DNA from 2 places in the Exiguobacterium sp. K1 genome. Region 2 is predicted to be linked to the other one. Evidence: a T-box and tRNA genes for the amino acid it is inferred to sense, from the RefSeq annotation. Region 2 holds a T-box; the other holds one or more tRNA genes.
The links. A T-box is a leader RNA that pairs with one kind of tRNA and senses whether it is charged. The one in region 2 lies ahead of alaS (alanine--tRNA ligase), so its partner is inferred to be a tRNA-Ala.

Region 1: it encodes a tRNA-Ala, which carries the amino acid that the T-box ahead of alaS (alanine--tRNA ligase) is inferred to sense. The anticodon was not compared.

Annotation. Positions count from the first base shown of each region.
Region 1 covers NZ_JAOTIT010000002.1:438,864-454,972, reverse strand. The annotation lists gene tsaD (tRNA (adenosine(37)-N6)-threonylcarbamoyltransferase complex transferase subunit TsaD) at 1-856, shown strand, start outside; gene N7U64_RS07585 (hypothetical protein) at 887-1,456, shown strand; gene N7U64_RS07580 (haloacid dehalogenase type II) at 1,504-2,169, opposite strand; gene N7U64_RS07575 (TVP38/TMEM64 family protein) at 2,329-2,982, shown strand; gene N7U64_RS07570 (flavodoxin) at 3,001-3,456, opposite strand; gene N7U64_RS07565 (winged helix-turn-helix transcriptional regulator) at 3,563-3,883, opposite strand; gene N7U64_RS07560 (DoxX family protein) at 4,067-4,465, shown strand; gene N7U64_RS07555 (flavin reductase family protein) at 4,487-5,080, shown strand; gene N7U64_RS07550 (hypothetical protein) at 5,147-5,539, opposite strand; gene N7U64_RS07545 (ABC-F family ATP-binding cassette domain-containing protein) at 5,539-7,440, opposite strand; gene N7U64_RS07540 (redox-sensing transcriptional repressor Rex) at 7,597-8,256, shown strand; gene N7U64_RS07535 (twin-arginine translocase TatA/TatE family subunit) at 8,256-8,459, shown strand; gene tatC (twin-arginine translocase subunit TatC) at 8,467-9,246, shown strand; tRNA gene N7U64_RS07525 (tRNA-Ala) at 9,354-9,426, shown strand; gene N7U64_RS07520 (S8 family serine peptidase) at 9,670-13,413, shown strand; gene N7U64_RS07515 (hypothetical protein) at 13,570-13,728, shown strand; gene N7U64_RS07510 (hypothetical protein) at 13,822-14,268, shown strand; gene N7U64_RS07505 (hypothetical protein) at 14,283-14,759, shown strand; gene N7U64_RS07500 (hypothetical protein) at 14,780-15,241, shown strand; gene N7U64_RS07495 (hypothetical protein) at 15,260-15,727, shown strand; gene N7U64_RS07490 (hypothetical protein) at 15,747-16,109, shown strand, end outside.
Region 2 covers NZ_JAOTIT010000001.1:250,634-266,742, reverse strand. The annotation lists gene N7U64_RS01265 (O-methyltransferase) at 1-551, opposite strand, end outside; gene mltG (endolytic transglycosylase MltG) at 624-1,772, opposite strand; gene N7U64_RS01255 (DUF1292 domain-containing protein) at 1,854-2,150, opposite strand; gene N7U64_RS01250 (DUF1292 domain-containing protein) at 2,134-2,421, opposite strand; gene ruvX (Holliday junction resolvase RuvX) at 2,434-2,856, opposite strand; gene N7U64_RS01240 (IreB family regulatory phosphoprotein) at 2,853-3,122, opposite strand; gene alaS (alanine--tRNA ligase) at 3,157-5,799, opposite strand; T-box leader at 5,861-6,078, opposite strand; gene N7U64_RS01230 (ATP-dependent RecD-like DNA helicase) at 6,121-8,346, opposite strand; gene N7U64_RS01225 (VOC family protein) at 8,463-9,011, shown strand; gene N7U64_RS01220 (tetratricopeptide repeat protein) at 9,071-9,727, opposite strand; gene mnmA (tRNA 2-thiouridine(34) synthase MnmA) at 9,741-10,865, opposite strand; gene N7U64_RS01210 (cysteine desulfurase family protein) at 10,878-12,008, opposite strand; gene cymR (cysteine metabolism transcriptional regulator CymR) at 12,023-12,430, opposite strand; gene N7U64_RS01200 (replication-associated recombination protein A) at 12,494-13,807, shown strand; gene N7U64_RS01195 (ThiF family adenylyltransferase) at 13,844-14,608, opposite strand; RNA gene ssrS (6S RNA) at 14,706-14,895, opposite strand; gene N7U64_RS01185 (DASH family cryptochrome) at 14,963-16,109, opposite strand, start outside.

The DNA.
Region 1 (16,109 bases), on a different contig from region 2:
CCGTCATCACGTGGAACGGATCACATATGTCATCGATGACGCGTTAACGGAAGCCGGTGTCACAATCGATGAGATCGATGCGATTGCCGTGACGGAAGGTCCGGGACTTGTCGGAGCGTTACTCGTCGGTGTCAGTGCGGCAAAAGCATTGGCATTTGCCCACGGTAAGCTGCTTCTTGGTGTCCACCACATCGCAGGTCACATCTATGCCAACCGTTTGGAACAAGAACTCCGCTTTCCGCTCGTCTGTTTGATTGCATCCGGCGGACACACGGAACTGATTTACATGCCGGAAGACGGCGTGTATGAAGTCATCGGTGAAACGCGCGATGATGCAGCGGGCGAAGCCTATGATAAAGTAGCACGGACCTTGAAACTTCCTTATCCGGGTGGTCCCCGGATTGATCAATTGGCGCAAACCGGTCAGGATACATTCCATTTCCCGCGGATTTGGCTCGAAAAAGAGTCATATGACTTCAGCTTCAGCGGACTCAAATCGTCTGTCATCAATGCGGTTCATAATGCCGAACAGCGTGGAGAGGTCATCATTCCGGAAGACCTGGCTGCCAGTTTTCAAGCCAGCGTCGTCGAAGTGCTTGTCACAAAAGCGATCCGTGCCGTCAAAGAAAAGGGCGGCAAACAGTTGCTTGTTGCGGGTGGCGTCGCGGCCAACCGCGGACTCCGGGCAGGATTGACGGAAGCCTGTTCACGTGAAGGCATCGAACTGGTCATTCCGCCGATGCACTTATGCGGTGATAATGCCGCGATGATTGGAGCGGCAGCGATTCACCCTTACCGGGCAGGCCGCCAATCGACACTTGCCATGAATGCCGAACCTGGGCTAGATTTAAAGTAAGGAATTCGAAAGACATGGGGGAAAAATGGAATGAAAAAAGTCATCATCGTGTTATTAGGTGTACTTGTCATTGTCGCAATCGGCTTACAGATTCGTGAAATCGTCAATGCTTATCAAATCGCTTATAAAGAAGAGCTTGTCCCTGATAAAAAGGCGGTCGAAACGAATACGAAGCAAAAGCCACTGTATGAAATCGGTCGTGCGGAAGGTGAAAAGACACGGATTGAAAAGCTGTACGCCTTTGATCAGACGGTCGATGGCGAGCTGAAGAATGTTGTGATTGTCGACCGGAAGTATGGTTTGACGAACAAAGCGAGTGATGACTTCTTTACGATTGCACCGGGTAAACCGGCAACCGAACAAGAGAAAAAATCATTCCAACCAATGATTGATCGTCTGGATGGAGAGCAAGTCCAGGCAGAGGTCATTTCGAAACACCAGGTCGTTGCCAGTGAAAACAACAAAAAACGGACGTTAACGCTGTATAAAGTATTTTATAAAGATACCGATCAAAAAGAATATCTGTTCTTTATCGAAAAAGACGGTGGACTGAAGCTTGATCTCTTTAAAAAAGGCTACTCTCGTCTGGCCAATTATTAAACAAAAAGCGATGTTTGCCTGGATGATCAGGCAAACATCGCTTTTGTTCATTTCCATTCCAGCAGACCCGTTAAGTCATCATAAATACTGTCCGGATCGAGATTCAGCTCTTCGACGGGCAGACCCGACCGGTTAATCCAGGCTGTCCGGAAACCGAAACTTTTCGCACCGGTGATGTCCCAACCGTTCGATGACATGAACAGCACGTCCTCCCGTTTGAGACCGAGCGTATTGAGCGCATGCATATAGGAAGCGGGTGTCGGTTTATACTGCTTGATATCATCGACACTGATGATCTGGTCAAACCGTCCGGAGAGACCGGATTGTTCAATCAGGGGATCAAGCATGTCATGTGAACCGTTCGAGAAGACGGCGATTTGTTTATCACCCATCTGCTGTAAGACATCATCGACTTCCGGATAATGATCGAGCTTCAAATAGACTTCCATCAGGTCTGCAATATTTTCTTCCGTGACGTGGAGCTTCAGTTGCAGCAAGGCATAGCGGAGCGCATCACGCGTCACTTGGCTGAACGGGACGTACTGACCGTTTAACTGACGTAAAAAGGAATATTCGAGCTGTTTTTGACGCCAGGCCTGACTGATGGCTTCCCCGTGTTCCGGATAGAGTTCCTCTGCTTTCACTTTGACGGAATGGACATCAAACAATGTACCGTAGACATCAAAGACCAGTGCTTTAATCGGTTGTGTCATGATAATCACCTTTCTTGAGTTACATGGTATCTCTATGTAGTTCCCGAAAACGGTCTGAGCTGAAACACACATTGCGAAAGCGGCAAAACGCGTAAGACGGATTGAATTCGGGAATTGCATAAAGTAAGAGCGTTTATTGCCAAAGACAGGAGATATGTTATGACACGCCAGCAACAATTCATCAGGATTCTAGTGCTTGTTCTTTTGATCGGCGGACTGATCTGGTTCAGCCGTTCCTATCTCAACCTCAGTCCGACCGACATCAAGGACTGGATCTTATCGTTCGGAATGTGGGCGCCGATTCTGTATATCTTACTCTATACGATTCGTCCGTTGATTTTTTTCCCGGCATCCGTTTTGTCGATTACCGGCGGTCTGGCGTTTGGTGCCTGGCTCGGAACACTTTACACCGTCATCGGAGCGACACTTGGTGCAGTCGTCGCTTTTTTAGTTGCCCAAAAGCTTGGAAATGGGTTGATCAAGAAAAAGGAACAGGCCGGAAAAATCCATCAGATTCAGCAGCAACTCGAGAAAAATGGATTTATCTATGTCCTGATTTTCCGGCTGTTGCCGATCTTCAACTTCGATTTGATCAGTTATGCCGCCGGACTGTCAAAAGTCCGCTTGTTATCCTTTTTCCTCGCGACGTTGATTGGAATCATTCCCGGGACGTTTGCCTATAACTTTTTAGGGAGCAGCATCGTCTCGAAAGATCCACAACTCATCATCGGTGCAATTGTCGTCTTTCTTGTCTTGACGATTGTTCCTTGGTATCTCCAAAAACGCTGGAAAGCAAAAAAGAACCTCGGCTGAAGTCGAGGTTCTTTCCGGTTAAGCGTGAAGCCGTTGTGCCCGGACAAAAAAATCATTCGCGAACGTACGACAGGCGGCTTGTTTTTCCGGTGTATTCGGATCAAACTCCATCTTAAGCCCTGGGACGACGATCGTCGCGCCGGCAGATGCAAGCGTCTGTTCCAATGTATCGACGGCTGCACAGTATTTCGGATAATCCAAGTCACCGGAGCCAAAGGCAGCAGCGGCTAAGCCGTTTAACGTACTTTCCCCCAGCTCGTCGACGAAGTCCTCCGCTTCATACGGTAAATCGCCGTCCCCCCATGTGTAGGAGCCGAGTAGAACGGCATCATACTGAGAAAAATCGGACGGGTATAACTGATCGAGCTCTTGTATATGAACCGTGCAGCCCTTGCGCTCGAGTTCCGACTGCAAGATCTGCACGATGTCTTCTGTATTGCCGGACATGCTGACAAAACCGATCATGATGTTCATCTGAATCATCCTTTCTCCAAGACATGAACATCTTTAGTTTAATTGATAATCGTTCTCAATACAAACAGAAATAAAAAGCCTCTCCCAAGTGGAGAGACTTTTCATGTCAGTCTTGGAGCTCGGCCCATTCTTCGATTGAACGAATGACAGGTTCAAGCTGACGACCTTTGTCAGTCAAACTGTATTGAATTTTAATCGGACGTTCCGGAATGACGGTCCGGATCACAATACCTTCCGCCTCAAGTTCCTTCATGCGCTCCGTTAACATACGACCAGACAACTCCGGAATCGCATCTTGAATTTCGTTGAAACGACAGGTCTTTGTCATGAGATGACGTAAAATCAAGCCCGTCCACTTCTTGCCCAAAATTTCAAAGGCATGTTCGACTTTCGGACAAAGGGCAGTCGGAATCAATGTCTCTTCCATCAGCACTCATCCTTTCTATATTTGTAGTATACCCGCTTCTACTAAAAAAATCGAATCATTTTACTTAATGTAACAAAAAGAACAAAAACAAATCTATTTACTTTTAGTAAGTGATAGTTTATAGTCTTATTTGGGTTACTAAAAGTAATTAAAAAACATTAAGTAAAAGGGAGTTTGAGAAAGATGATGGATTTAGGATTATTTTTAATACGCTTGGTGATTGGCTTAACATTTGCCGCACACGGGACACAGAAATTGTTTGGCTGGTTCGGTGGACACGGGATTGAGGGGACAGGCGGCTGGTTTGAGTCGATCGGCATGAAACCGGGTAAAACACTTGCGCTTGCGGCAGGACTTGCGGAACTGGTCGGCGGCGTACTGTTTGCCGGCGGTCTCTTCTTATGGTTCGCAGCAGCACTGATTATCGGATCGATGCTCGTTGCGATCATCAAGGTGCACGGTCAAAATGGTTACTGGGTGACACAGAACGGGTACGAATACAACATGGCACTGATCGTCATCGCTCTTGGCGTCGCCTTGATTGGTGCTGGAGACTATTCACTCGCAGCCATGCTCGGGTAAACAGAGAAAGAGGTTATAACAATGAAGTTTGATGCGCGGTCACTCAGTCCAAAAGAAAACTATAAATTGTTGATCGGGAGTATCATCCCGCGACCGATTGCTTTCGTCACGACAAGAGGAGCGGACGGAACAATCAATGCTGCCCCGTTTTCGTTCTTTACCGTCGCCTCAAGTCATCCGCCTCAACTGTTGATTGCCGTCCAAAAGACGGATCAAGGGGAGAAGGATACGGCTAAAAATATCTTGTTAACGAAAGAATATGTCATTCATATCGTCAGTGAAGAGATTGTCGAAGCGGTCAACGAGACGGCAGCACCGCTTGCTTACGGCGAAAGTGAACTGGAGCGGACGAATCTGACACTGATTGACAGTGATTTGATTGATGTTCCCGCGGTCGCAGAAGCAAAAATCCGGTTTGAGCTGAAGCTGACGCAACACATTGAACTTGAAACAGCCGATTTATTGATTGGCGAAGTCATCCGTTATCATGTCGCAGATGAACTGGAAGAGTCCTTCCGGATTGATGCAGACGGATTAAACGCGATTGCCCGTCTTGCCGGCAATGACTACGCGAAAATCGGTGACATCTTTACGATTGCGCGTCCTACGAAATAAGACAATGCCATACAAATAGACGAGGAAAGCAGATATCGAATCTGCTTCTCTCGTCTTTTTTGTGACTTACTCCATTTTATGGCGTTTGCTGTACTGAAAACCGTCGAGCAAATAAAACAGGACGGCAAGTGCCCAGATTCCGACACAGCTGATCAAAAAAGCGACCAGTGGTGAGACAGCGCCGTAATACATGATGATCATTGGATCATTCAGTTCGACGAACGACTGAATCGTCAACAACGTACAAATCAGACCGGACAATAAACTAATGAACAGTCCGCTCCACGTTTGGATGACAAGTCCGATCATGCAGGAAATCAGGATGAACAACGGGTACACAGCATTAAACGCATCCGGACGAATGAAAGCCGAGACATAGTCCGCATACATCGGGACGAAGTAGAGGACACCGGACAATAATCCTTGGATCAGATTGATCAGATAACTTTTCGATCGCATCAGTGAAACGACTCCCACTGTTCCATCAGCTCAAGCAAATCGACGTCGATCTGATCACGTTCTGCCGACAGGGCGGTCGCTTTCGGAATATCATTAAAGATTTCCGGTTCACACAACAGCTGTTCGATTTCAACCGACCGGTTCTCCAACCGTTCGATCTCTTGCTCGAGCTGTTCGAGTTGCTGTTTCTTCTTACGTGCTTCTTTTTGGGCTTCCTTGTCAATCGTCTTCGTCGACGCGACTTTGATTGCTTTCGCTTCTTCCGCTTCAAGACGGGCGATTTCTTCTTTCTCGGCTTTTTTCTCCATGTAATACGAGTAGTCACCGAGGTAATCGGTCACACCGTCTGAACTCATTTCAATGACACGCGTCGCGACGCGGTCAATGAAGTAGCGGTCGTGGGAAACGAACAGCAGGGTCCCTTCGTAGTCGACGAGGGCATTCTCGAGGACCATCTTCGAATCAAGATCCAAGTGGTTCGTCGGCTCATCGAGGACAAGCAGATTCGTTTTGCGTAACTTCAGTTTTGCGAGCGCCAGGCGTCCGCGTTCTCCGCCGGATAATTCATGGACGAGCTTAAAGACGTCGTCTCCGCTGAAGAGGAACTGACCAAGCACAGACCGGACTTCCTGTTCGCGCATCAACGGCCATTCATTCCAAATTTCATCGATGACCCGGTTGCGGTCATTCAGTTCCGCCTGCTCCTGATCGTAGTAACCGATTGAGACACCGGTTCCGAACCGGTAGTCTCCGAATAACGGTTTCAGACGGCCGACGAGCACTTTCAGTAGTGTCGACTTGCCGATTCCGTTTGGTCCGACGAGCGCCAGTGATTCCGCGCGTTGCAGACGGAACGTGATGTTTTTCGAGACGGCTTCTTCATAGCCGACTGCGAGTTGGTTGACCTGCAGCACATCATTGCCGCTCTGCTTTTCAATCGGGAATGACAGAACCGTACTACGTTCGTCACCGTCCGGCCGGTCGATCCGGTCGACCTTTTCAAGACGTTTGCGGACGCTTTGCGCCCGTTTTGTTGTCGTTGCCCGGGCGATGTTGCGCTGGATGAAATCCTGCATCTTCGCGATATCTTCCTGTTGCTGTTCGAACTGTTTCATTTCCTGTTCGTAGAGCGCCGCTTTTTGTTCGAGATACTTCGTATAATTACCGGTAAACTTCCGGGAGACGTTCCGGGACAATTCATAGACGACGTTGACGACTTGATCGAGGAAATACCGGTCATGGGAAACGATCAGGACAGCGCCGCGGTAACCGGACAAGTAACTTTCAAGCCAGGACAGTGTATCGATGTCCAAGTGGTTGGTCGGCTCATCGAGAATCAGCAGTTCCGGTGCCTGCAGCAACATCTTCGCGAGGGCGAGCCGGGTCCGCTGTCCACCGGAAAGCGTCTGAATCCGTCGGGAATAATCGTCCGGATAAAAGCGCATCCCGTGTAAGACGGAGCGGATATTGGCTTCGAACTGATAGCCGCCGGCTTCCGAGAAGTCGTGTTGTGCCTGGTCGTACGTTTTAAGGAGACGGTCATAAGCGGCCGGATCATTTAAAATGTGTTCCATGCCCATTTCAATTTCCATCCGGCGAAGTGCCCGTTCCTGATCCTGCAGATGCTCAAAAACAGTCAGCATCTCGTTCCAAATTGATTCGTTCGACTCGAGTCCGCTGTCCTGCGCGAGATAACCGATCCGGACTTCCTTGCTTTTCATGATCTCGCCCGAGTCATGTGACAGCTCCCCGGCGATGATTTTTAAAAGTGTCGATTTTCCGGCACCATTTCGTCCGACGAGGGCAATCCGGTCCCGTTCCTGTACTTCGAGTTTAATATTGTCTAAAATCGGCTCGACGCCGAATGATTTTGAGAGTTGGTTTACTTGTAAGAGAATCATATCCATCCATCCTTCCACCCTTTAGTCTATCACGAAAAATCCTGCCGAATATAATATTTGTTACTCTATGTGAAGTGGTTTACAATCAAGGGGAGTAGAATTCTTTGCATTGATTTGGGTGCCACGTCAGAACGTGGCCGAAGGGGGAACTGCAGTATGAATGGGCCAGACACAAAAATACCACAAGCAACGGCGAAACGGCTGCCGTTATATTATCGTTTTATCCAGAGTCTTTATAACTCCGGCAAGTTGCGCGTCTCGTCAGCAGAGCTCAGCGAAGCGGTCAAAGTCGACTCCGCGACGATCCGTCGTGACTTTTCCTACTTTGGGGCGTTAGGGAAAAAAGGGTACGGTTATAATGTTCAACATTTGTTAACATTTTTCCGAAAGACACTCAACCAAGACGAGGTCACGAATGTCGCCTTAATCGGGGTCGGACATCTCGGAACGGCGTTTGCAAATTATAACTTTTTAAAGAATAATAGTACTCGTATCGTCATCGCGTTTGACGCCGATGAGGACAAGGTCGGAACGACGACGCAGGACGTTCCAATTTATCACGTCTCGGATATGAAAGAACAAATCCAAGCGAACAATGTCGATGTCGCCATCTTGACGGTACCGTCTCAGTTCGCCCAGTCAGTGGCAGATGAGTTAGTTGAGTATGGTGTGACCGGCATTTTGAACTTTACACCGGCCCGGTTGAATGTACCGGCCCACGTTCGGGTGCATCACATCGATTTGTCAATCGAGCTGCAGTCGCTCGTGTATTTTATGAAGCATTATTCGCAATCAGCTGAAGGAGTGAAATCATAATGGAAAACTTAATCCCGTTAACACTTGGTATTGGACCGGGGAGCATCGCTTTGATCGGTGTCGTCGCCTTAATCATCTTCGGACCGAAGAAATTACCGGAACTCGGCCGCGCCGCTGGTCAAACGTTAAAAGAGTTCAAGAGCGCAACGAACGGCATCATGGAAGATGATAAGGACAAAAAGGACGAAATGAAAGAGAAGTGAGTGAATCATGGCGATCGATCAAGAACAGAGTGTGACATCGCACTTAGATGAACTGCGTAAGCGGATCATCTGGTCGCTCATCATTGTAGTGGTCATGTTTATCGCAGCCTTTCCGCTCGTCCGGCCGCTCGTCCGTTTCTTACAGGCCGACTTAAAGGAACTCGGAATCGGGCTGAATGCGTTTAACGTTGTTGATCCACTGATGTTATATCTGAATCTTGCGTTCATCATCGCAATCGTCTTGGCGTCCCCGTTTTGGATGTATCAGCTTTGGGCATTCATCCGTCCCGGTCTGCACGACCAAGAACAAAAAGCGACGTTGACGTATATTCCCGTGACGTTTTTCTTATTCCTTGCGGGTATTTCATTTTCTTATTTTTGGCTGTTACCGTTTTTACTCGAAGTATCGACGGAACTCGGGCAAGAACTCGGAATCGAACAGGTCATCGGGGTCGAGAACTATTTCAGCTTTCTGATCCGGTTGACGATTCCGTTCGGTCTGTTGTTCCAGTTGCCGGTCGTGACGATGTTTTTGACACGGCTCGGACTCGTGACGCCGTTCTTCATGCGGAAGAATCGGAAGTATGCGTATTTTGCGCTGTTCGTGATCGCGGCGTTGATCTCACCGCCCGATATCACCTCGCACTTGATGATTTCTGTTCCGTTGTTCGTGTTATATGAAATCAGTATCCTGATTTCGGCACGGACGTACAAAAAAGTGCTGATTCTCGAGCAGGAGGCTGAACTCGAACGACAGGCGGATATGATGCGTGAGTTGAACAAATAATAGAAGATTCTCCTTTACCCGCAAGGTGAAGGAGATTTTTTTGTAAGCGGTCTAATTTTATATTGAAAAAGTGAACAGCAATGGTTATACTCATTATAGAAACACACGGGGGCTTAGCTCAGCTGGGAGAGCGTTTGGCTGGCAGCCAAAAGGTCGTCGGTTCGAGCCCGATAGTCTCCATATCGCTTTACTTGAAAACCCTTGGGCAACCGGGGGTTTTTTTGTGTCTTCAGAAAAAAGGTTTCTTTTGATAAAAGGTAAATGAAGGATGTTAATTGGTTCATATGCCATAAACCAACAATTATTTTTAAAATACTCCAAATTTAAATTGTATATTAAGAGAAAATTAATTAAACTAAAAATACAGAATTTTTGTTTAATAGGTTTTGTTCCACATTACATTTTTGGAAAAGAGGAAAAAGAATGAAGAAAAAGAAGATTGCTCTGATGGCGGCAGCCCTCATGACATCTTCCAGCCTAGTTCATGCTGAGGGAAATGTATCATCACAAAAAGTGGATGTACAAAAGCCACAAGCACTCTCACTGAAAAAAGCGGGTCAGGAAAAGTCATACAGCCAAAACGAAAAAGTACGGATTGTCGTCGAACTCGATCAAAAAGCCGCGATTGAACATGCGCAGGCACAGAATAAACGCTACAGTACGTTAAGCAATACGGAAAAAATCATTCTCAAGAATCAGATCGTCAATAAACAAAAAGAAGTCAAAGCAGCGATTGCTAAAAAAGACATTGCGGTTTCCTATAAAGAAAGCTTCACGACCGTCCTGAACGGTTTCAGCGGTGAAGTCAAATACGGTGAAATCAAAGAGTTGAAAAAGTTAAGCGGCATCAAAACCGTACATATTGCACATGAGTATGCGCGTCCGGAAGTCGAAAAAGGCGCAACACCAAACATGTTACACAGTAAAGACATGGTCAATGCAAAAGAAACATGGCAGGATTACGGCTATAAAGGGGAAGGCACCATCGTTGCCGTCATCGATACGGGAATCGATCCGACCCATAAGGATATGGTCCTCAGTCCGGAGACGAAAGTTGATTTGACGTCGTCAAAAGTCGAAGGCTTTAAAGCGTCAAAAGGATTAAAAGGAAACTACTTTACGGAAAAAGTCCCGTACGGTTATAACTATGCCGATCATGACAGTGAAATCCGTGACCTCGGACCAGGCGCTTCGATGCACGGGATGCACGTTGCCGGTACGGTGGGTGCCAACGGCGATGAAACGAACGGCGGGATTAAAGGGGTGGCACCGGAGACACAACTGCTCGCAATGAAAGTATTCGGCAATGACCCGGGGATGCCGTCGACATTCAGTGATATTTATATTAAAGCGATCGACGATGCAATTGCGCTCGGCGCAGATGTCATCAACATGAGTCTTGGTTCAACGGCATCGTTCGTCCAAAAAGATGATCCGGAACAAAAAGCGATCGTCAATGCGATGAACAACGGGATTTTATGTGCGATTTCGGCCGGAAACTCGGCATTCGCCGGAAGCGGAGCCGGAAACCCGTACGCGTCGAATCCGGATGTCGGAGTCGTCGGTTCACCTGGACTGATCAGCGAGTCGCTTCAAGTTGCGTCTGTTGAAAACACACAATTGACACTCGAAGGTATGGCATTAAAGGTTGACGGACAGGATGCCGGTTACCTGGCCTACCAAAAACAAGATTCACCGAATCCAATTGCGGTCTTTGATAAAGAGAAGATGGATGTCGTGTATGTCGGTGACGGCAGTGAACCGAACTATGCGGACAAAGACGTCAAAGATAAAGTCGTCTTCGTCGTCCGGAACGGTAACTTTAACTACGCGATGATTCAAGCGGAAGCTGAAAAACAAGGAGCAGCCGGCGTCATCGTTCGCGGTCGTGTCGAGCACGGTGATTATGTCAGCATGGCGCTCAATAAACCGACGATTCCACTCGTCTCGTTGAGCATCGCAGACGGTAACGAGCTCGAAGCGAAAGCAAAAGCAGGTAAAGCATTGACGGTGACGTTTGACGGGAAAGCCGTCTCGACACCAAACCCGGTCGCAGGAGAAATGTCTGATTTCACCTCATGGGGTGTGACACCGAATCTTGATTTCAAACCGGAAATCACGGCACCGGGCGGAAAAATCTACTCCACTCTCAACGCCAATGAATATGGCGTCATGAGCGGGACTTCGATGGCAGCACCACACGTTGCCGGCGGAACAGCACTCGTTATGCAACGTATTGATAAAGACTTCAAAGTCAGTGGCGCGACACGCGTTAAACTCGCGAAGACCATTTTGATGAACACGTCCCGTCCGCAACTGGATTCAGGAAAGTACAATCAGGAAGCGAAGACCGGCAACTACTACTCACCACGTCGTGAGGGAGCCGGACTGATGGACTTGCATGCAGCCATGAAAACACCGGTCGTCGTGACAGAAACGAAGTCAGGTGAAGGGAAAGCGGCCTTGAAACAAGTTGGCGACAAGTTCAGCTTTACGCTCGACTTGAAGAACTACAGCAATGAAAAACTGACGTACAAACTGGCCGGAACGGTCCAATCGGATCTCGCTGTTCAAGGGCAGAATCTGCTTGAAGCCAACGGAATCTTCAAAAAAGGTACAGTCGATGCGGTCGACGCGAACAAAGGGACGTTCCCGATTTCCTTCACGGTCGGCTCAAAGAAAGCAAGCTCGGTTTCGATCAACGCGAAGAGTACGACGAAAGTCAATGTCACAGTGGATCTAAAAGATACAGTCGATTGGGCAAACGGTGCGCCTCTTGAAACCATCTTCAAAAACGGCTACTTCGTCGAAGGTTTCGTCCGTCTGATGGATACGAAGAGCAAAAATCCTGAATTGACGGTTCCTTATGTCGGCTTCAAAGGAGCATGGGACAAAGCACCGATCGTCGATGCACCACTGTACGATGAAAACACGTTCTACGGCATCACAGGTCTTGCGACAGAAGTGAAGGATAACTACAACTTCCTCGGAACGAATGCTGCAGGCGACGTCGTCAAAGAAAAAGTCTCGTTCTCGCCGAACGGAGACGGCAGTGCCGATGAGGCCTTCCCGATCCTGTCGTTCTTACGGAATGCGAAAAAGGTCGAGTACTCGATTCTTGACCGCAACAAAACAACACTCCGTAAACTGGAAACGCAGTCGGATGTCATCAAAAACTATTATGACGGCGGATCGGAAGACGGTTACACACCGGTCACGAATGCCGCGTGGGATGGAACGGTCAATGGTGCAAAAGCCAAAGATGGTCTGTACTACTACCAAGTCAAATCGGTCGTCGATTATCCGAATGCGAAATGGCAGACGGCGTTATTCCCGATCTACATCGATACAAAAGTTCCGGCAGCAACTGTCAAATGGGATGCTGACAAAAAAGCAGTTTCTTGGACAGCTGGTGACCAAGGAACGGGTGTCGCGTCATTTGATATCTTGGTCGACGGAAAAAGTGTCTTGAAAGAGCCGCTTGCTCCATCTGTTAAAAATTACACGCTGACGGATCTGCCAAGCCGCGCGAAAGTCACGTTCGTTGTAACGGATTATGCGGGTAACAGCGTGAAGAAAAACGTCAACACTTCAGGTGTCGACAAAACCGTTCCAAGTGTTCAAATTGATACACCGGAAGCACTCGGCTTAACGACATCACAACAAGTGACGGTTTCAGGAAACGTCGCCGATGAGTCCGGCATCAAATCATTCAAAATCAACGGAAAAGCTGTTAAATTACGCTGGGATGCTGTTCAACAACACTATGCATTCAGCCATGACATCACGTATACGACGGATGGTGTGAAGTCGTTTAAAGTCGAAGCCTATGATGGAAAAGGCAATCGTGTTGCCTTCAGCCGTCAGGTCATCATCGATTCGGAGCGTCCGACAATCCGCGTGACAGCACCAAAAACCGTTTCAAGCAAAACGAAAACAGCGAAAATGACGATTGTCCTGCGCGACAACTACGATGAGTTACGCTTTGATCTGAACGGTAACGCCGAATACCGCCGTTCGTTCAAAGAACCGTATGAAATGCGTGCGTTTAAGAAAACAATCAACAAGACCGTTACCTTGAAAAAAGGTAAAAACGTCTACAACTTGAAATTGAAAGACCTTGGCGGCCATGTCGTCGAGAAGAAAGTCGTCATCACGAAGAAATAAGGAGTGGAAGACAGTGTTGGTTCCGGTGGATGTCTGCCGGAAGCGACACTGTTTTTATTTTATGGTCCAGTGTGTTGCAGAAATGCTTTTAGTGTTTATCAAGTTCCGGGAAGGGGAAATTTCTGAATAGGTTATTTTTCTTGAGGGGGAACTCCTATGAATCCATTTACTACACTCATCGCCTTTATCGTCGGTTGCCTGGTCCTTTATCTCGGGATTCGGGATAAGAACGGTTGGTTGATCGGCGTCGCCATGATTCCGCTCGCCATCGTTGCATACAGTGTCATCTATCTAATCATCCAAGTCTCAGCCTAGAAACTTCTTTTTGGAAGTTTCTTTTTTTTTGAAACATAACCGGTAAAATGTAAGTATATTACAGTAAGAACCAACGGAAAGGAACGTGTCTGTATGCAAGCGATAACAGTCCAGATGGAATTACGGGAACTCTATCAACATATGCATCAGCGGACGACCGCTAAACTGTGGGGCGTCTTGGCACTCTTCTTGTTTGCCAGCAAGCTGATGGAACAACCTGTCCTTGCTTTGATTATTCCGATTCTCTATTGCATATATGATGTCGTGAGGCAACGCCGGCGTTTTCAAATCGTTGCCCGTCACACCTCCCAAAGATCAGCAGACCGTCTGTTTCGTCTTCATGTCGGCGTCGGAGTGTTTCAATACGGAGCGCTCGCAGTCTTGATTCTTCTGACGGCCAATCGGTCAGGTACGACCTTTTTGCTTGGACTGTGTCTTTTCGTCATCCCGTTTTACTGGCTCTGCCGGCGTTTCTTGATCTACCGCTCCAAACAGATTGATCCGACTTATATCAGTGAAACAGAGATTCAGCAGGGATGAAGGAGGAAAGTCAGATGCAAACGGCAAAGGACGAACGGTTACATGAACTGACGCTTGCCTATATCGACAAGAGTCAACTGCAAAAAAACGGCTGGCTGATGGCTGCCGTGGCGGCGACGCTCGGCATTTTTTCGGAAACGATGGATTCCGCCCTTTATTTGGGTCTGTTGCCGCTTGTCTATCTGATTTTTGATCTTCCGTTTCAGCTGGAAAAACGCAGGATTTTAGAACGGTATCTTTCCAAAGATCAGATCATGACACAAACGATGCTATGGCTAGGAATTCAGATTGTGTTATATGGCTCATTGCTCCTGGTTGTACTCGAAACGAAAGGACTGTCTTTATGGAAGATTACGTTTTGGGTAATCTTGATTCTCGCTCCGCTTTATTTTGCGACCGATTGGCTGTTTAAGAAGATGGCGGGGTCGGGAGATCCTGACTTCGTCAGTGATCAGGAAGTGCATAAGCACGTAAAGGACCTGGAAGAATGACAGCTAAAGGAGAGAACATCATGCGCACGGCACGGGACGAACGGTTACATGAATTGACGCTAGCTTACATGGAGAAAGACCTATTAGGAACGAGGTGGTTATGGACAGTTCTACTTTTGATGGGGATCGGGATTTTAATGACATGGTTTGATTCGGTTCTGCTGACGCTGTTGTTTCCGGTTGCTTTCCTTGGATCCAATCTGCGTTATCAAGTCAAAAAACGCCAGATTCTTGAATCGTACGTTGGTGAAGAACTAGCAACGACATACTGGCAATTTTGGCTTGTCCAAAACGTTGTGTTGAGTGTTACTTTTGCCATCCTTTTGATACTGACGGTGGATTTGTCGTTTTGGCAGATCTGGGGGACGATTCTGATTATCCTGATCCCGATTTACGTGGTGTCTGAATGGTGGTTTAAACGCCGGATTCGGCGCGATGATCCGGATTTTGTCAGTGATCAGGAAGTATACAAAAATGTATAAAGTAGGAGCTAACATCAAATGAATACATTGCTTGAAAAAAATACACGGTTAAATCTGCTCGGACCGCCGCTTAAAAAACTTCAACATCTGATTCCGGTTCCGGTTTTATTGTTTGCCTTAATCGGCTGGTTCATTCCGGATTTTTGGAAAACGGGACTGTTTACGTTATTTTCGATTACGGTACTTTGTCTCGCAGGTGTCGTCCGGGAAATCATGCGTCTACGCATTTTAAAGGGACGTTTGGAAACTGATTTATATGAACAGACCGTTTTAAAAGTCGGTCGCGCCTCGATGATTGGATATCTTGTCCCTATGATTTTATTCTATGTGGGATACATCTTTCCTCAGTATGCAGATGTTTCTTTTACGATGATTTTGATTTGGGTGCTTGTAATCAGCTTATTTGTTTCCAAATTAAATCGCGGTGCCAAACATCTTGATCCTGCTTTTGTGACGATGCGGGAAATCGAACAGTACCGGAAGTGAAGAAAAAAGGGGTGAACAGATGAGAGAAGGATTGAGCACATACCAGAAATGGACGACCGTCAGCCGTCGTCTGCGGACTTACGTCATTGCCGGCTTATTTTTAACGATCGTTTTGTTTTCAAGAAGCCTGCCGTTAACGGAAATGGGGTCCGGCGTTTTGATACTTGTGCCGTTGTTTGTCTATAACGGGTTTCAACGAGCGATTCAATTCTTCTTCTTGCAACGTCATACCGCCAGCCGGAAAATCGGTTTTGTGTTCGGCGGCGTAACGTTACTGGAAGCGGTCTATCTAATGGGTGCTGCATTCATTGCACCGCATCTTGGACATATGGGTTATCTGTTCCCGTTAATGTTATGGATTTCAGCTATCCTACAATTTCAA
Region 2 (16,109 bases):
GTAAATTCTTTGACCAGACGGACAAGCCGCCGTCTTCTCCGGTCAAACGTCTTCGGATCCGTCTCCAGGACATCCCCGTGCAAAAATAGGTTATCCGTATATAAAACTCCGCCTATTGGCACCAATCGCCCATAACCGTTAAAGAATTTTTTATACTGCCCTTTGGCCGCATCGATGAACACGGCATCAAATTGCTGTTCAAGGGTTTCGGCTAATTCTACTGCATCCGCAAAAACGATGTCAATCCGGTCCGCAACGTCCGAACGTTCAATGAACATCTTGGCCTCGGCGTATCGTTTCGCATTTCGTTCAACGGTCGTGATCCGGGCATCCGGCAAGGCGCGAGCCATCCGAATCGCACTGTACCCAATCGCTGTGCCGAGTTCGAGAATTCGTTTCGGTTGTTGTAACGTCAACAACGATAATAAAACTTCCGATCCCGTCAGTTCGATGATTGGAATATGGTGCTCTTTCGCGTATGCTTCCATTTCCTGTAACAAGGGATCACGTGGCCGAATCATCCCTTCGACATACGCTGTAAAATCATTCATTCGGAATTCACTCCTTCTGCGCATAAACAGGTTGACCGGGAACGAACATACCGTTCCCGATCAACCTCCTGTTCATTGCTCTTTACTTGCTTCGTATTCGACCCATTCCGGTTTGTACTTCACAACATTACGTTGATGTTCCTCATAGGTTTCCTCATAAAGAATTTGACCGCGTGGATTTTTATCACTTGGTGGTCGGGCAAAGAAATAAACGTATTTCGTCTTTTTAGGATTAAGGACGGCAAGAATTGAATCTTCACTGACGGTTGAAATCGGACCGATCGGAATCCCCTCATACTTGTACGTATTGTATTTCGAATTGTTCTCCAAATCCTTTAATGTCGTCAATGCTGTATTTTCTCCTGTACCGTACCAGACCGTTGGATCCGATTGGAGTTTCATCCCGTCGTTCAGTCGGTTCGTAAAGACACCGGCAATCTCACGACGATCGTCTGGTGTTGCGGCTTCCCGCTCAACCATGGATCCGAGACTCAGCACTTCATGGAAAGTCATGCCTGATTTCTTAATAGCATCGGCATTCGCATCATATATCTTTTCCATCTCATCCAACATCGTTTCGGCAATTTGATTGATGCTTTTTCCTTTGTCGAATTCGTATGTCGCCGGGAAGAGATAGCCTTCGAGAGAATAGAGGACGCCCTGCTTCGTTACTTCGTCCGTCAGCATCGGATACTTTTCAATCAATGTTTTGATATATGCCTCATCTGTCAGAGATTTACGGATGGAGTCAGCTTTAAAACCGGTTGCCTTCGCGATGATGGCAATTTGACGGTCCATCGTGATTCCTTCAGGGAGCGTGATTTTGACATCTGCTGCTTTCATGACGGTTCCGGTCTTCAACTCATTGATAATTTCGTCCGGTGTCATCGCTTGAGTCAACGTGTATGTCCCGGCTTGGAATGACGATTCATTCTTATAGCGGACATAATAGCGGAAAATCGTTTCGTTCGCGATTAAATCTTTTTCTTTAAGAATGCTTGAAATCGTACTTGTACCGGCGCCTAAAGGAATCTCAACCTTGACAGACTTCGTCGCCTCTTCGTTGACCGGTTCGAGTGAACTCTTTAAAAAGATGTAGATGGCTGCTCCTGCTACTAAGAAAATCGTGAACAATACTGAAAGGATGATTAACGTAATCCGGCGCGATGTCCGGCGACGTTTCTTTTCGATTTCAGCATTTTTCTTCCATTCATTCTCCATCGGTTCCTCCTTCTTCTCTTAAAACAAGGTGATATCGAAAGAGCCATTGCTCTGACGACACCACCTTATACACGAGTCGGTTTAGTCAAGCTCGTCTTCTAATGTATTAAAGACTTCTTCAATTTCATCCCAAGTTTCTGCATCGTCTTCTGCGATTGGGACGAGGTTAAAGTCATCATCGCCGTCACCGTACTCTTCTAACTCATAAACGAAGATGTCGACTTCTTCTGCTTCATCATAATCCGCGCCGACCGGCTCGAGGAAAATGTAAGTTTTGCTTGAACGTGGGCTTTCATACCGTAAACGCTCGGCAAATTTAAATTCGTTTCCTTCTCCATCGGGAATTACGTAATGTGTAGGTTCATTCTGTTGCATCATTCATCCGCTCCTTTAATGCAGTCTCAAGTTCATCCCAAGTCTGCTCATCGTTTTCATCAATCAGGCTCAATTCAAAATCATCTTCGCCTTCGCCAAACTCGTCGATTTCACAAATGATTAAATCATCTGCGCCCTCTTCCGGATGACCAATCATTTCGAGAAATAAATAGGTCTTGCCGGTTCGCTCACTGACATAACGGTACCATTCTTCGAAAAGATGTTCGCCACCGTCTTCATCAGGAAAGAGATACTGCCGTTTTTCTTCAGACATCTCATTTCCTCCTTATCGATTTGCCCGATCCAAATAAGATTGCAGGATCATGACTGCTGCCATCTTATCGATGACTTGTTTCCGTTTTTTCCGACTGACATCGGCATCGATCAGCATACGTTCTGCCTGCATCGTCGTCAGTCTCTCGTCGACAAGAACAGTCGAAAGGCCCGTCTGGGTTTCGATTTCACGCGCGAACGCTTCACTCGCCTCAGCTCTGGGACCAATTGACCCATTCATGTTTTTCGGATGTCCGATGACGATGATTTCGACACCGTATTCCTTAATAATTGCCTCGAGTCGTTTGAAGGCGACCGGGTATTCAGGTTCTGTCCATTTGATGGTTTCGACGCCTTGTGCTGTCCAGCCCATCAAATCACTCACCGCAACACCGATCGTCTTCGAACCGACATCAAGTCCGATGGCACGCTTCATTTTTTGTCTCCACTCTCCGATAGATAAGATTTCACGAGTTCTTCCAGTAGTTCATCACGCTCAATCTTTCGGATCATATTACGTGCATCGTTATGACGAGGAATGTAAGCAGGATCACCGGAAAGTAGATATCCGACGATTTGGTTGATCGGATGATAGCCTTTTTCTTCTAAAGCATGATAGACCGTCAGCAATACTTCGCGTGTCGCCGCCTGGCTATCGTCTTCTGGAAAATTAAATTTCATCGTTTGATCCATCTGACTCACGTTAATCACCTCTTTCATTTACACTACTTCTCTATTATGCCAGTGATTGCACGTAATGTGAAGTAAACGCAAGAGCTTCATTTAATTTTGCAGGATCTTTTCCGCCGGCCTGTGCCATGTCCGGACGACCGCCGCCACCGCCGCCGCAACGAGTCGCTACTTCCTTGATCAATTTACCGGCATGGTACCCTTGATCGATTAAGTCTTTTGAGACACTCGCAACGAGGTTGACTTTGTCTCCCTGCGCACTACCGAGGACAATGATTGCCGAACCGAGACTTGACTTCAGTTCGTCCATCATGCCGCGAAGGGCATCCATATCCGAGACGTCGACTTGCTTCGCAAGCACCTGGACGCCGTTGATCTGCTCGACATCATCTTTAAGTGACGCCGCTTCGATGTTTGCAAGTTTTGCCTGCAATGATTCGTGTGCCCGTTCCGTTTCGCGAAGCTGAACTTGAAGTGCTTCGATTCGTCCCGGTACTTCCGTCGTTTTCGTTTTCAGGACACGTGCTGCCTGCTCGAGTGTCTGCAGGTGACCGTTCATGACATGATAGGCTCCAGCGCCTGTGACGGCTTCGATTCGTCGTGTGCCAGCTCCGATTCCTGATTCGGAAACAATCTTGAACAGACCGATTTCTGCTGTATTGCGGACGTGGATTCCGCCACACAGTTCGATCGAATATGTTCCAGCCGAAACGACACGAACCGTCTCGCCGTATTTTTCACCGAACAGTGCCATTGCCCCTTTTGCTTTTGCATCAGCAATGTTCATTTCTTCAATTTCTACTGCAAGTGATGCCCAAATTGCTTGGTTGACATCCTGTTCGATTGTTGCTAATTCTTCAGCCGTCACTGCTCCGAAGTGCGAGAAGTCAAAGCGCAGACGATCCGCTGAAACAAGTGAACCCGCTTGGTTGACGTGTGTTCCGAGTGTGTCTTTCAACGCTTTATGCAACAAATGGGTTGCCGTATGGTTTTTCGTGATGGCTTGACGCGATGATGCTTCGACCGCGGCATGAACGGATGCATCTGCTAAAGCAATTCCTGTCCGGACCACAACGGTATGCAGATTTTGACCGTTTGGTGCTTTTTGAACATCTTTGACATCGAGGACGAAATCCGGACCCGTGATCGTTCCTGAGTCTGCCACTTCTCCGCCACTCTCTGCATAAAACGGTGTAACATCAAGCAACAATTGTGCTTCTTCGCCGGCAGCGACTTCTGTCACTCGTTCTCCATCATGCAACAAAGCAATGATTTTTGCATCCGCCTCAAGGTCCGTATAACCAACGAATTGACTTGGAACAGTCAAAGTTGCCAATACTTCTGATTGCTGTTGCATCGAACCGCCGTCTTCACGGGCAGCACGGGCACGTTTCCGTTGCTCATCCATCGCCAGTTTAAACCCTTCTTCATCGACGGACATCTGGTGATCTTCTGCGTATTCAACCGTCAGTTCGAGCGGGAAACCGTACGTATCATACAAACGGAAAGCATCTTCTCCGCTGATGACATGTTCGCCGTTATTTTTGGCTGCTTGTGCCACTGTGTTCAGGATGGCAAGACCGTCATGCAGTGTCTCGTGGAATCGCTCTTCCTCGTTTTTGATGACACGTTTGATGAAATCTGCTTTTTCCGGAACTTGCGGATAAAAATCGACCATGACGCTGCCGACTGTATCAACGAGTTCGTACATGAACGGACGTTCGATTCCGAGCATTTTTGCATAACGGACAGCACGACGGAGCAGTCGGCGTAAGACATAACCGCGTCCTTCGTTCGAAGGTAACGCTCCGTCTCCGATGGCAAAGGCAACCGTCCGGATGTGGTCGGCGATGACTTTAAACGCGACATCCAGTTTTGTGTCTTCGCGGTAACGTTTCCCGCTGATTTCTTCCGTTTTGTGGATGATCGGCATGAACAGGTCGGTGTCAAAGTTCGTCGGTACGTCCTGCATGACGCTCGCCATCCGCTCAAGACCCATTCCGGTATCGATGTTTTTACGCGGTAATTCTGTATAGTTGCCATGTCCGTCATGATTATATTGACTGAACACGATATTCCAGATTTCAAGGTATCGTTCGTTTTCGCCGCCCGGATAGAGTTCAGAGTCGTTCGGATCATCTCCGAAAGCCGGTCCACGGTCGAAGAAAATCTCCGTGTTCGGACCTGAAGGACCTTCCCCGATTTCCCAGAAGTTATCTTCAAGCGGGATGATGCGCTCGGCCGGCACACCCAGTTCGAGCCAGATTTGACGTGCCGCGTCGTCTTCCGGATGAATCGTTACGGAAAGACGATCCGGATCAAGACCGTACCACTCGTCACTCGTCAAGAGTTCCCAGCCCCATTTGATCGCATCTTCGCGGAAGTAATCGCCGACCGAAAAGTTTCCGAGCATTTCAAAAAATGTATGGTGACGTGCTGTTTTCCCGACGTTTTCGATATCGTTCGTCCGGATCGATTTCTGTGCGTTGACAATCCGTGGATTTTGCGGAATGACCCGTCCGTCAAAATATTTTTTTAACGTAGCAACACCTGAGTTGATCCAGAGTAACGTCGGATCCTCAATTGGAACGAGTGATGCACTTGGTTCGATTGCGTGCCCTTTAGACTGGAAAAAGTCGAGATACATTTGACGGATTTGTGCACCCGTCAACGGTTTTAATGGTTTCATCGAAAATACCCCCATTGATTAATTTGTCCTGAACGCAAAAAAAACGATACATTCATCCCTGAAAAGGGACGAAAGCATCGCTCTCGTGGTACCACCCTCGTTCGTAAAGACAACTGCTCCCTTTACCTCGAAAAATCCGTTAACGGAGATTACCCGCAAGTGTTTGCACTCGACTCCGGAAGGAGCTTCAATCGAATCGTCATGAAGATGGTTCCAGCAATTCCATCTCTCTCTGGTCATAAAAATTACGATTTACTTATCTTCCATCAACGTTTTGCGTCCATTCATCTACCGTGATTATTACCTATCTGATGCATTCAGTCAAGTCTTTGTCATACCGCCGAGCCGTTCAATGAGCCGTGTCCGCCGGCGCGGCTCTTCCTCTTGTGATGCTTTATGGAAGGCACGGGGATCTCCGAACAACAGCAGACTGGCTTTGGCCCGCGTGACGGCTGTATAGATGAGGTTCCGGGAATGCTTGAAGGCACCGGTGAAAAAGACCGGCATCAACACGATCGGAAACTCCGATCCTTGCGCTTTATGAATCGTAATCGCATAGGCATGCGTAAATTGATCCCAATCACTCCGGTTATATTCAACTTCCGTCTGATCGAACCGGGCAATGATTTTATCCACCTTATCGACATTTTCCTTTGCGAAAAAGATATTGACGATTTCACCGATATCACCGTTGTAGACATTCTCTTCCGCATTGTTGACGAGCTGAAGAATCTTGTCTCCGCTCCGGTAAATCCGTGTCCCTTGTTTGACTTCCCGTTTTTTCGGCGCTTCCGGATTGTAGACTTTTTGCAGAACGATATTCAATTCGTCGATGCCCACCTGTCCCCGGTACGTCGGCGCTAAAATTTGAACGTCAAACTTCGAATATCCTTTTGCCAGTGCTTTTTCGGCAAAAGCCGCGATACCGCGCAACGATTCCTGCGGAGCAAGCGAATAAAAACGACGGTCGGATAAAGGGGCCAGCAAATCAGCCGAAGTGACACGATTTTTTAAATCGTGGGCCAACCGGAGAATCGAGGAATCTTCCGCTTGACGGTGGACGACGTTGAGTCGGACGACTGGAATACCGTCCGTATCCATCAAGTCGGCAAGGACTTGTCCCGGACCGACCGATGGCAGCTGGTCACGGTCGCCGACGAATAAAATCTTCATCCCGTTTGGCACTGCCCGTAACAAACTCGATAACAGATAGATGTCGATCATGGACGATTCATCGATGATCAGTACTTTACCGGCAATCGGTTGGTCTTCGTCCAGTTGGAAGTTCGTTCCGTCATATTTTAATAGGCGGTGAATGGTCATCGCCGGAACATCCGTTGCTTCCGACAGCCGTTTGGCCGCCCGTCCGGTTGGGGCGACGAGCACATACGGATAGACTTCACCTGACTTGACCTGGCTTTTTTCAAGCGGCCAATCATGTATTTCTTGAAGCGCATGCAAAATCCCTTTGATGACCGTCGTCTTCCCGGTTCCGGGTCCACCCGTCAGAACCATCAACGGCGCCTTAACCGCAAGCTCAATCGCCTCCCGTTGCTGAACGGCGTATTCCATACCAAACCGTTCTTCAAGTTGACCGATGGCTGACAAAATCGTCGCTACATCGACTTCCTGCTCGGATCCGTTCGCCATGACACGGGCCAACTCTTTTGCCGCCCGGACTTCCGCATAGAAGATCGTCGGCAGATACAAACAACCTTCTTCGAGTTTGACCTTATCTTCCGTCAGTAACAGCTCGATGGCTTGTTCCAGGCGTTCACCCGGATCCTCGCCAAGTAGACGCGGTGCCCGCTGTAACAGGGATTCGACCGTCGCGAATGCATGCCCTTCTCCCGCTTCCTGTTCGAGGATGTGCATGATGGATGCTGCGACCCGTTCCGGATGCAGTCCGATAAGTCCGAGGTGCGAGGCAATTTGGTCGGCCGTCTTAAAACCGATTCCACTGACCTCATACATCAAGGAATAAGGATTTTCACGAATTCTCGCCATCGCATCCCCTTCGTACGCTGCATAAATCTTTGCTGCGAGTTTTGGGGTGACATCAAACGGTGCTAAAAAAAGCATCAGTTGATCGACACCGTATAAGGTCGCAAGCCGGCTGAAGATGACATCCGCCTGCTTCTGTTTTAACCCGGGGACACGATCGAGTGCTTTACTGTCCTTTAAGATGATGTCAATGGCATCTTCACCGAGCTCATCGACGATATTTTTCGCTGTTTTCGGACCAATGCCGGTAAACGATCCGTTCGTCAAAAAACGGACGGCAGCGTGTTTCGTCATCGGGACCGAACGCCGGATCAACTCTGCTTTTAGTTGTTTGCCAAATCGCGGATGATCAATCAACCGTCCGAACGCTTGATACGTTCCGCCGAGTTCGATTCCGACACCGGTTCCCGTAACGACAAGCTCCGTTTCTTTTAGTTCAAAGTTTTTTTCCTTGATCGCCATCAGGACGATGGAATGGGCTTCTTCTTCGGAGGAAAAAAGCACACGTTTGATACGACCGACTACTTGATGGGGGTGCTCCATCACTCCACCTGCTCTCTTTCTGGACTCCGTTACTCAGTTATTATCATAGCATTCGTTTAAGGGATTTTAAATGAGGGAAACATTCCTTCATATATTATCTGAATGGAGGAACAAACATGGGACGTCTGCCGATTGCAGGATTATGTGAATTAGTTTTAGAAGTGCAGGACATGGACCGGGCCGTCGCCTTTTGGAACGGAACGCTTGGAATTCCAATCGTCGAACAATGGGCACCGGAAGATGCAGAGCCGAGTCATGAACAGGAAAAACAGGATGGGGTTTGGGCGACATGGTTGTACATCGGAGGAAACACCCGTCTCGGTCTTTGGCTCAAACGGGACTTTACGATGGAAGAACGGACCGTCAAAAACCTTCCCGTGACAGAATGGGACAGCTTGTATGATGAAGGCGGCGTTCATGTCCATTGTGCCTTTTATATTGAGAAAGACGAATTTAACGAAGCACTTGATTTGCTTCGGGGTGCATCGATTGACGTCAAGATTCGGGAATGGGATGAACAAGAGACGTCTAATGACAAGGAATACTCGGCTTATTTTAAAGATACAGAAAACAATGTCATTGAGCTCTATACGAAAAATATGGATGAAGCCTATGAGGAATTTTCCGGTCCGCCACTACGCATCGTCCGCGAAGTCGGCCATTAAAAAAAAGACTCTGCTGAATCGATTGCCACAAGCCGTCGACAGCAGAGTCTTTTTCCTGGTTATTTTAGTAAGGCATCCATTTTCGCTTTGGCATCCTGCGCCAGCGTATGGTTTGGCTGATAGGCAAGAACGGTTTCGAGCTCTGTATAACATGCTTCCTGCTGACCTAAAAAGGCCAGTGCAATGGCATAATTATAACGGGCATCGGTGTGTGTCTCTTCGAGCAATAAGACCTGTTCAAAGATTTCAGCCGCTTCTTCAATCTGTTCGTTCTGAGCCAGGGCAAGACCGTACTGGAAGGCGATTTCAACATCCACCCCGTTCAGTTCCGTCGCCTGTTTCAAACGCGGAATCCCCCGAACCGGATCCCCGAGCTTTTGATACGTCAGACCGAGCATGAAATGGAGATCGGCATCATCGAGTCCGTGCAGCAAAGCAAGACGTAACGACTCTTCCGCCTCGACCAATAAATCCGCCGAGAAGTATAAGGCACCTTTGGCATAATGGGCACTGGCGAACGTCGGATCAATCGTCAAGGCTTTATCGTAAAACCGGAGTGCCCGGTCAGCATCGTCCATCGATTGGAGTAATGTCCCCAAGTTGACGTAACCGGTCGGGTCGTTCGGCTGTTCTTCAATGGCATCATTAAAAGCTTGAGCCGCTAATTCATAATTACCGGATTCTAAATGTCGGAATCCGACTTCGTTGTAATTCATCCCAATCTCTCCCTTATGCAAGATACGTTAATGCTTGACCTGCTTTGTAGGCATCGTCAATCGTTGCTCCGCCGAGACAGACATCTCCGTCATAAAAGACGACGGCTTGTCCGGGAGTAATCGCCCGTTGCCGTTCGTCAAATGCGACGTCCAGACGTCCGCCGTCGAGGACACGAACCGTGACCGGTGTATCCGTTTGACGGTAACGGAACTTCGCTGTACAACGGAATTCCGTCCCGATCGGCATAGATGCCGTCCAGCTGATGTCAGACGCATATAAGCCTTCTGAATAAAGCAATTCATTATGGAACCCTTGTTCAACGAACAGGATGTTTTCTTTGAGGTTTTTCCCGACGACGAACCACGGTTCTCCGTCTCCACCAATTCCGAGACCGTGGCGTTGTCCCATCGTGTAATACATCAGACCGTCATGACGCCCCATCGTTGTCCCGTCGAGTGTTCGCATTTCACCCGGTTGCGCCGGCAGATACTGACTGAGGAACTGTTTGAAATTCCGTTCCCCGATAAAACAAATACCGGTCGAATCTTTTTTCTTTGCTGTCGCAAGGTTCGCTTCTTCCGCGATTTTCCGCACTTCTGATTTTTCCATATGCCCAATCGGGAACATCGCTTTCGCAATTTGATCCTGTGACAGTTGGTTCAGGAAATACGTTTGGTCTTTATTTGTATCGACGCCGCGTAATAATTTATGCTCCCCGTCTTCATAGACAGCTCGTGCATAATGGCCCGTCGCAACAAAATCCGCCCCTAAGCGCATCGCATGGTCAAGGAATGCCTTGAACTTGATTTCTTTATTACACATGACATCCGGATTCGGTGTCCGGCCGAGTTTATATTCATCCAAGAAGTACGTAAAGACTTTGTCCCAGTACTCCTTTTCGAAATTGACCGCATAATACGGAATGCCGATTTGATTGGCGACGGCGATGACATCTTCGTAATCTTCCGTTGCCGTACAAAATCCGTTTTCATCTGTATCGTCCCAGTTCTTCATAAATATCCCGATGACGTTGTATCCTTGTTCTTTTAATAAATAAGCCGTAACGGACGAATCGACACCGCCGGACATCCCGACGACGACCGTTGTTTCCTCCGGTGCTTTTGCGCGTGTATTCATTGTTTTCACCTCTTAATTGTTCTGAAACGATTTTACGACATCTATCAGGCCTTGTGCGAGCAGTTCGACTTGCGCCTTGTCGTTTCCACGGCCGAAGCTGATTCGGACCGATTGTTTCGTCCGTGGATTTTCACCGTACATCGCGGACAAGACATGCGACGGTTCGACCGACCCTGCCGTACAGGCACTTCCGCTCGAAACGGCAATGCCCCGCATGTCGAGCATAATCAAAAACGGTTCGATCTCGACGTCCGGGAAATACAGGTTGATGACTTGCGGCAATCCGTCTGTCCCGTTGACTTCAAAATCAATCGTTGAGGAACGAAGCCGTTCGAGCAATGTATGCCGCAACAGTTGATACTGCTTAACCTGTTCTTCGCGTTCCATTGCCGTCAGCCGGACCGCTTCCGCAAATCCGACAATTCCGGCGACATTTTCCGTTCCGGCACGACGCTTTCGTTCCTGTTCCCCGCCATACGACTGAGGAGCCAGTTTGACGGCAGAACGGATATATAATAAGCCGACGCCTTTTGGTCCGTTGATTTTATGACTTGATGCGGACAGCAAATCGATTTGCATCGCTTCCACGTCGATCGGCGACTTTGCAAAGACTTGGACGGCATCGGTATGGAAAATAATCTGTTGTTCCCGGAGGAAACGACCGCATGCCGCAATCGGCTGGACCGTCCCGACTTCATTGTTTCCGAACATGATCGATACTAGAATCGTATCCGGCCGAACAGCTGCCCGTAACGCCTCTTCCGTTATGATACCGGACTCCGGTATTTCGAGATACGTCACGTCGAATCCCCGCTTTTCCAGTTCCTCGAACGCATGAAGCACGGCATGGTGTTCAAACCGTGTCGTGATGACATGACGTCCTTTCGACTGATACTGCATCGCGGCACCGATGATGGCATAGTTATCCGACTCCGTGCCGCCGCTCGTAAAGAGAATTTCCGTCGGTTTGGCGTTCAGTTCCGTTGCCATCATTCGTCGTGCCGTGTCAATCGCAGCCCGCCCCGTCCGTCCGAATGCATGGACGCTTGACGGATTCCCGAATTGTTCGAGCATGTAAGGCGTCATCTTTTCCAAAACTTCCGGCCGCATTGGCGTCGTTGCCGCGTGATCAAAATACATCATCGTTTTTTCACCTCTCATATATAAAACATATAACCCGTGTCATCTTCTTCGGCTAAATCTTTTAATGTCGTCGTATCCAAAACTTGATCGACGGCACTTTGAATTTTATCCCACAATTTTCGTTTCGTCACTTCGTCACAATTATCGCCTTCAACGACGACAAGCGGACCTTCAAGCAGACGGATGATATCTCCTGCTGTGATTTCTTCGGCCGAACGGCCTAATTTATATCCACCGTATGCACCGCGGACACTTTTGACGAGACCGCCGTTTCGGAGCGGGGCAATCAATTGCTCCAGATAATGTTCGGACAGATCATACATCTGGGCAATTTTTTTTAAGGACAACGGCTTGGCTTCGCCTCCTTTGGCGAGTGCAATCATGATTGTCAGACCATAACGGCCTTTTGTCGAGATTTTCATCATGCGAAAAGACATCCTTTCTAGTATAGTAGTAGCTAAAAGTTGAAAGAAGGAACGCTACCTATGGCTAATCTATTTGAATCACATTCTCCGGCCGGTCCGCTCGCCAATCGGATGCGCCCTCAATCACTGGACGAAATCGTTGGCCAACGCCATTTGATCGGAGAATCAACCTTGTTGCGCCGGGCAATTCTCGCCGACCGGCTTGGGACGGTTATTTTTTACGGACCACCGGGAACCGGAAAAACGACGCTTGCCCGTGTCATTTCCAGTTATACGAAATCGGCATTCGAACAGCTGAATGCTGTCACGGCAAAACTGGATCAGTTGCGTGAAGTTTTAAAAGCAGCCGAATCCCGACTGCAGTTTGATCAACAAAAAACGATTTTATTTTTGGATGAAATCCATCGTTTCAATAAAATGCAACAGGATGCTTTACTGCCTGCACTCGAAGCCGGAACGATCACGCTGATTGGCGCGACGACGGAAAATCCGAGTTTTGAAGTCAATGCCGCTCTGTTATCGCGGGCAACCGTCTTCCGGTTTGAAACGCCGACGACAGACGATTTACGGGTCGTCCTCCACCGAACTTTACACGATACGGAGCGTGGTCTCGGCAAATATCCGATTACCGTCACAGAAGAGGCGGTCGATCATTATGTCAAACTGTCGGACGGGGATTACCGGGCATTACTCAACGCACTCGAACTCGCCGTTTTGACGACACCGGAAATTGACGGTGAAATTACGATTGATCTTGCCGTAGCGGAAGAATCGATTCAGCAAAAAGCCTTGAAATACGATAAGGACGGAGACCGGCATTACGATGTCATCTCGGCCTTCATCAAATCAATTCGCGGCTCGGATCCCGATGCTGCCTTGTACTGGCTTGCCGTTATGATTGAGGCCGGGGAAAGCCCCCGCTTCATCGTCCGTCGCCTCTATGTCCACGCGGCAGAAGATATCGGATTATCGGATCCGCAAGCTTTGCTGATTGTGGACGCCTGTGCCCGGGCCTGTGAATATATCGGTTTTCCGGAGGCACGGATCCCGCTCGCCGAAACGGTGCTGTATCTTGCGACGGCACCGAAATCAAACACGGTTATTACCGCGATCGATCAGGCACTCGAACTCGTCCGCCGATCGGACGGCGGTCCGGTTCCACCGCATTTACGGGACGCTCATCATGCCGGTGCTGCAGCACTTGGTAATGGTGTCGAATATCAGTATCCACACCAGTTTCCGCATGCATATGTCAAACAGAACTATTGGCCGGAAAATCTGGCACGAACCAAACCCGTTTTCTACAAGCCAAGTTCCCGCGGGTTCGAAAAACAATTGCAGGCCCGGCTCGACTTTTGGAAAAAACAACCGTAACCGATGAGAAAAAGCGACCTCAGAAGGTCGCTTTTTTTAACGGACACGTTCGATGATGACGCCGGCTTCCCGGACAATCTCATTGATGACATAACTTGCCGCAATCAATCCACCGACCGACGGGACAAACGCGTTTGAACTCGGCGGCATTTTAGCTTTTCGAATCACGGCTTCATCGTTTCCGACGACTTGACGGACTTCTTCGATGATTTTGACCGGTGGTTCATCCGAAAAGACGACCGGGACGCCTTTATGGATTCCTTCCTTACGCAGGCGCGTCCGAATCACTTTTGCGAGTGGATCGTAACTCGTATCTTTAATATCAACGATCTTGATTCGTGTCGGATCCATCTTGTTCGCCATTCCCATACTCGAGATGATCGGAATCTGACGTTGTTTACACTCTTTGATCAAATGAATCTTAAACGAGACGGTATCCGAAGCATCAATGACGTAATCCGGATTTTCTGCAAAAAAGGCTTCATATGTTTCTTCATTGTAGAACATTTTCAAACGGATGATTTCTAAATCCGGGTTGATTTGCATCAGGCGATCCGCCATGGCATCGACTTTCGGCTGACCGACCGTCGGAAGCAACGCATGGATTTGACGGTTGACGTTTGTGATATCAATATCATCTTTATCCACCAGAATCAAACGTCCGACACCGCTGCGCGCCAGGGCTTCCGCCGAAAACGAACCGACGCCGCCGATTCCTAAAATCGCTACAGATTTGGATGCCAATGCGTCAAGTCCGGTCTTACCGATTGCCAGTTCATTACGTGAAAATTGATTTAACATCTCATAACCTCACAATACTCATACTGTTTTACTCGGAATTATATCATAAAAAAAAACGTCATGCGACGTATGGTGTGATTCATCTAAAAAAGAAACGATGGGACCCGAAGTGCCGTGTCGATACCTTATTTTTGAACCTGCTGCGCAGGTGGGTGTCTTATCCGATTCCTATTCGTACGTCCTCCTGCTGTGTTACGAGGCATGTACTACTAGTTGGAACGTCAAACTCCCTATCAAAAAAGAGTGGCTCAAAGATAAAAGGCGGCTCTCGTACATCTCAGGAACCCCATCTGTTGCATTTAATATAGCATTCCCCTTATCGAAATGCAACTGGTTCTGACCCTTAAAATTTGGTCATTTTTCAGTCGTTTCACTTGACATCCAGCGTCGGATAAAGGCTCTGTTCGGATCATATTTTTGTTGCTGAAATTCAGGATTAAACCGTGGTGTCCGGGTCGCATTTCCGACTCCCGCGATATAAGCCCAGTTTCCGTAATTGGAGGCAACATCGTAATCAATCAAATGCTGTTCAAAGTACCGTGCACCGATCCGCCAATCCTGTTTCAAGTCATGAATCAGATAACTGGCTGTAATTTGACGTCCCCGGTTCGACATCCAGCCAGTTTCCTTGATTTCCCGCATGAAAGCATCGACAAACGGTTCTCCCGTCTCGCCAGCTATCCAACGGTCGATTGCCGCCTGATCCGTCTTCCACGTCAAGCGACCGTCCTTCAAACCGTTCGAGCGAAACAGCCGGTGTCCCGTCTCCCGCATCGTCAAATGGAAGAAGTCCCGCCACAATAATTCGAAGTATAACCAGTAGGTCGATTCATTCGCGCCGTGTTCCCATTCCGTCCGTTGCAGTTCCGCCATGACCCTCCGTGGGGACAGTGAACCGTTGGCAAGCCAGGCAGACAGTTTAGAAGAATCATCCACGTCAAAGCCGTTTCGTGTTTCTTTATAGGTAAAAACCGGTCGTTCCAAATACGCGGCTAATCGGTCCAGACCTGCCGACTCGCCTCCCATAAACGGGAACGCGGTTCGCGGGTCGTAGCCAGCTCTCGTTTGAGGTGGTTCGATATACCGAACTTCCCCCGGTGCTTCGATTGGCTCCGCAAAACGCCCGTCATACTCCACTCTTTTCCGGAATGCCGTAAAGACACGTTTCAGTTCGTCACTGCCGATATCTTCCCGGAGATGGAGCGTCTGGGTCTCGTACATCTGCGTGGTAAAATGCTTCTTAACTTCATTTTCCTGCCGTGCTTCGTATTCACCCGTCATCCGGTGAAAATAAACGACATCCTCCGGTTGGACAAGCGATGTCAGCTGTTCGACTGTTTCCTCTTGTAAAATCGTCAGTTCGACGCCGAGTTGTCCTAAGTGTTCCCGCAAGAACCGAAGCGTTTCCTGTTCAAATCTTACTTGCTGTTCGCCACGGTTTCCGGATTCCTGCTGGATAAATACTGCCCGGACTGTATTTTGTTCGTTGCATGCCCGGGTC